One region of the Pseudomonas sp. GCEP-101 genome, then DNA from elsewhere that is predicted to be linked to it. Evidence: riboswitches for the same ligand, from Rfam matches in the RefSeq annotation. Region 1 holds a riboswitch; the other holds the start of a gene.
What was found. Region 1 has a riboswitch for cobalamin ahead of cobO (cob(I)yrinic acid a,c-diamide adenosyltransferase). Riboswitches for the same ligand answer to the same signal wherever they lie in the genome.

Region 1 (2,193 bases):
GGCGGTCACGGTGGTCTTGCCCTGGCCCGAGGCGGGGGCGGCGATCAGCAGTGCGGGGCATTGGCGCGCCGTCATCGGGAGCGCTCCCCATGGTGAGTAAAGAGCACCCTCACCCCAGCCCTCTCCCAGGGGGAGAGGGGGCCGTTCGGCGTGCCGCGATCCATTGGTGCTCGCCAGCAACTGTTCTGTGGGAGCGCAACGGCAGCGTAGTCGTCAATCGACTGATGGCATTGCAGCAGGACGCACCCAACTGCTCCCTCTCCCCTCGGGAGAGAGCTGGGGTGAGGGCGAGCCCCGTACATCAGAACTCCACCCCTTTCTGCGCCTTGATGCCGGCCTTGAAGGCATGTTTCACCAGGCCCATCTCGGTCACGGTGTCGGCGGCCTCGACCATCGCCGGCTGCACGCCACGGCCGGTGGCGACCACGTGCTGCATGGGCGGGCGCGCAGCGATATCGGCCAGCACGGTGTCCAGTTCCAGGTAACCGTGCTTGAGCGCGATGTTCACTTCGTCCAGCACCACCAGGCCGACCTGCGGATCGCCGAGCAACTGGCGGGCGACGTCCCACGCGGCCTGGGCCTTGGCGATGTCGCGCTGGCGGTCCTGGGTTTCCCAGGTGAAGCCTTCGCCCATCACGTGGAAGCTGACTTCCTCGGGGAAGCGGCGGAAGAACGCTTCCTCCCCGGTCGTCGCGGCGCCCTTGATGAACTGCACCACGCCCACCTTCATGCCGTGCCCCAGGGCACGGGCGACCATGCCGAAGGCCGCGCTGCTCTTGCCCTTGCCGTTGCCGCTGTTGACCAGGAACACCCCGCGCTCGCCCTGGGCCTGGGCGATCTTCTCGTCGATCACCGCCTTCTTGCGCTGCATGCGCGAACGATGGCGCTCGTCCTTGTCCGGGGATTCAGTCATGGCAGGGGACTCCTGAAAGGCAATGCACGAGCGTCGGCCTGCCGGCCAGGTGGCAGCGCGCGGGAAGAGGAAAAAGCAGGGACGCACCGCCGGCGCACGACGGCGCCACGCGGTAGTGGCCGCCCAGCGCAAAGGCTGGCGACCCGGGGAATAGGGATTTCACCTGAAGGATTCTCCGCCGCTCTCACCCGCGCGGCACTGACCAGTCGGGGCAGACGGAGGACGGCAACGCGCGGCGCGATGCGCCGACGTCGGCAGCGCCTCCCGCGATGCCATGCGATGCAGCAGGCCGGTCTCCGGGCTTGCGAGTGGAAGCGCCTGGCGTTTCCCAAGGAACCGCGCCTTCCCATGCAGGAGCACAGTGGCGGAATGCGGTTCGAAGCTCGCTTACCGTTGCGGGGGCAGCGCCGGAATGGTCGATTGCGCATCGACGTCACCGGCTTCCCTGTTTCACTCGCGGCTTGCGCCGAGAGCACCTGAAGCAGGCGCGCAGCTTAGTGGCTGGCGCAGGCCACGGTCAATTGCGCCGTTCGGCCAGGCCGATACCGGCGAGCAGCGAGAAGGTCTCGCGCGGCATCTCGTGGCACCAGCGCACCCAGATGGCACGCAGTTGGCCTACCGCGGCCCGCGCCTGGCGACGCGCACCTTCGTCCAGCCAGGGATTGGCCTGCAGCGCGTGCAACAGCACCTGCTCCACCTCGTCCAGGGCCTGTTCGCGATGGCGGCGCGGCCCGCCATCGAGCAGCAGTTGCCGCAGGCGCGCCAGGTAGGCCTCGCGTGCCCGCCGCAACGGCCCGCGCGCCTGGCTCAGGCTGTCGCGCAGGAACAACAGCTCATCGGCCATGCCCAGCACGAACAACCCGCCCCGCCAACGGGCGCGGCGCTCCTCCGGCAGGCTGTCCTGGTAGCGCATCAGGCGCAACAGGCGGTCCGCGCTGCGGCCATCGAACCACCCTTCCAGCTTCGCCAGCGGGCCGCGGGTCAGCCAGGCGAGGTCGGCCAGCAGTGCGCCCAGCACCCGCCGGTAGTGGCGCTGGCCCGGCCGCAGTTCGACGAGACTGAACACCAGCACGGCAAACCCCACTCCCAGCACGGTGGCCAGTGCGCCATTGAGGAAGTGGTCGAGGTCATAGACCATCTGGTTGCTCGGCCCCACGTTCTTGACGAAGAAGATGCAGAACGCCGAGGCCACCGCCGCGATGGGCGGCCGGGTCATGCACAGCGCAGCGATGAACAGCGGCACGCCCAGCACGCCATACAGCGCGGCGAAGCCCTCGCAC
Region 2 (2,193 bases), 840 kb from region 1:
CCGCGATGCGGCGGCCTTCGGCGTTGTCCAGCATGTGGCGGAGCAGCGTGGTTTTGCCGGCGCCGAGGAAGCCGGTGACGATGGTGACGGGGAGTTTGGCCAGGGTTTTCATGCGCGCCTCGCAAGCGGGAGTTGGAAGGCGGATGAAGGGCGCGCGCGCGGGTTCGCCGCGCAACGAAGGTCGCCACCGGATCACCCCGCCCGGTTGTCTGTTCATAACGAACCGGTTCCGGATCTCGCGAGCTAGAGCCAGGCAAGGCGGAGGGTCGTCGGGGACGCGGAGTTGACTGTAGTCAATGAGCAGTCCACGACGATCCTCCCACGCAGCATGGCCGACGCGCAGCAGATCGAAAACCAGTCACGAGGCAGGTCTCCTGGCTCACAGCCCTGTCGTGTTCCTTCGCCTTCCCGCCGTGGTCGGCAGTGGCGTGTGAAAGAACAGGCTGTTCACAGTTGCGGGGGCAGCCGTGGCGCATCCGAAGATTTCCACGTTCCCTCTTAGCTCCGGCCAGCGCCGGAGAACCTCGAAGGGAGGAAGGCTACGCAGCGTGAGCGGGGCGGTCAATCGCCGGGGATCGGTTCGGCCGTGGTTGACGCTGCCGGGCGGTCGTGGTCAGCTAGCGCGGTTCCAGGTGTCTCGCGCCGACGCGCGCGAGGTGAAACGGGAAGCCGGTGCGTCCGCAAGGACCAGTCCGGCGCTGCCCCCGCAACGGTAAGCGAATGAAGGGTCATCGGTAGCCACTGTGCTCGCGCATGGGAAGGCTGACCCGCCCAGCCAGCCGGCTGTCATCGCAAGCCCGGAGACCGGCCTGGAATCCTTCGTTTTTGGCAAACCCGCGGTGGGCGGGCGCAGGCCGTGGCGCGACCGATCCGGCGCGTTCGAATGCGTTCAACCTCTGCGTTCTCTACTCAAGTTTCAGAGGGAACGTTCATGTCCAGCAGCATCCTGGCGCAACAGGCGTCGAGCACTTCCATCCCCCTTTCCAAGCGCATCAGCCTGGCCATCGGCGCCAGCCTGCTCGGTGCGCTGCTGGTGTATTTCGCCGGCTTCTCGCATCTGGAAGCGGTGCACAACGCCGCCCACGATACCCGTCATAGTGCGGGCTTCCCCTGCCACTGACGCGGTTCTGAGTTCAATCGGCTGCGCGTCGGCCGGGCTGCGCTGGAAAATCGCCGTGGACTGCTCATGGACAGCAGTCCACTGCGCGTCCCCGGCGATCCTCCGCCTTGACTGGCTCTAGCTCGCTCGATTCGATGGCTCGCAGAAGAAAGAAGGAAAGAGCGAATGATCAAACGTATCGCCCAGACCGCCGGTTTCGCCGGTCTGATCGCGGCGCTGGTGCTGACCGTGGTCCAGCTGCTGTGGGTGTCCCCGCTGATCCTCAAGGCGGAGACCTACGAAAAGTCCGAACCGGTGGCAATGGCCGAGCACAGCCACGAGCACGCTGAAGGTGCCGTCGCCGACCATCACCATGATTCGCAAGCCTGGGAGCCGGAAGACGGCTGGCAGCGCATCCTCTCCACCACCGGCGGCAACCTGGTGGTCGCGGTGGGCTTTGCGCTGATGCTGGCCGGCCTGTTCACCCTGCGCGAGCCGGGCAAGACGTCCGAGGGCCTGTTCTGGGGCCTGGCCGGCTTTGCGGTGTTCACCCTGGCGCCGTCCCTCGGCCTGCCTCCGGAAGTCCCCGGCACCGCCGCCGCCGACCTGAGCCTGCGGCAGACCTGGTGGATCGGCACTGCCGCTGCCACCGCCGCCGGCCTCGCTCTGCTGGTGTTCGGCCGCCACTGGGCGCTGCGCAGCGTTGGCCTGGCCTTGCTGGTGGTGCCGCACGTGATCGGCGCGCCGCAACCGGAGGTGCACTCCAGCCTCGCGCCGGAAAGCCTGGCCCACGAGTTCATCCTCGCCTCGCTGGTCACCAACGCGGTGTTCTGGGTGGCGCTGGGGCTGGTCGCCGCCTGGCTGTTCCGCCGATTCACGCCGCAGGCCTGATCCGGGGGCTATGCTCGACCCCGCAGCCGGCCCGGCCGCTGCGGGGTTTTTATTGTCATCTTCAAGGAGAGCGACCATGACGCTGGTTGCCGGCCTCGGTTGCCGCCGTGGCTGCCCGCTCGATGAACTGCGCGCGTTGCTGCAGGCCACGCTGGCCGAGGCGGGGCTCGACGAGTCGATGCTCACTGCCCTGGCCAGCGCCA

Region 2: another riboswitch for cobalamin. It lies ahead of N0B71_RS11750 (CbtB-domain containing protein); the one in region 1 lies ahead of cobO (cob(I)yrinic acid a,c-diamide adenosyltransferase).

What each region holds. Positions count from the first base shown of each region.
Region 1 is NZ_CP104011.1:3,417,478-3,419,670, reverse strand. It holds gene N0B71_RS15665 (cobyrinate a,c-diamide synthase) at 1-75, opposite strand, end outside; gene cobO (cob(I)yrinic acid a,c-diamide adenosyltransferase) at 302-913, opposite strand; cobalamin riboswitch at 1,184-1,408, opposite strand; gene N0B71_RS15655 (FUSC family protein) at 1,431-2,193, opposite strand, start outside.
Region 2 is NZ_CP104011.1:2,573,617-2,575,809, forward strand. It holds gene cobW (cobalamin biosynthesis protein CobW) at 1-112, opposite strand, end outside; cobalamin riboswitch at 348-542, opposite strand; cobalamin riboswitch at 614-827, shown strand; gene N0B71_RS11750 (CbtB-domain containing protein) at 932-1,120, shown strand; gene N0B71_RS11755 (CbtA family protein) at 1,286-1,990, shown strand; gene N0B71_RS11760 (cobalamin biosynthesis protein) at 2,067-2,193, shown strand, end outside.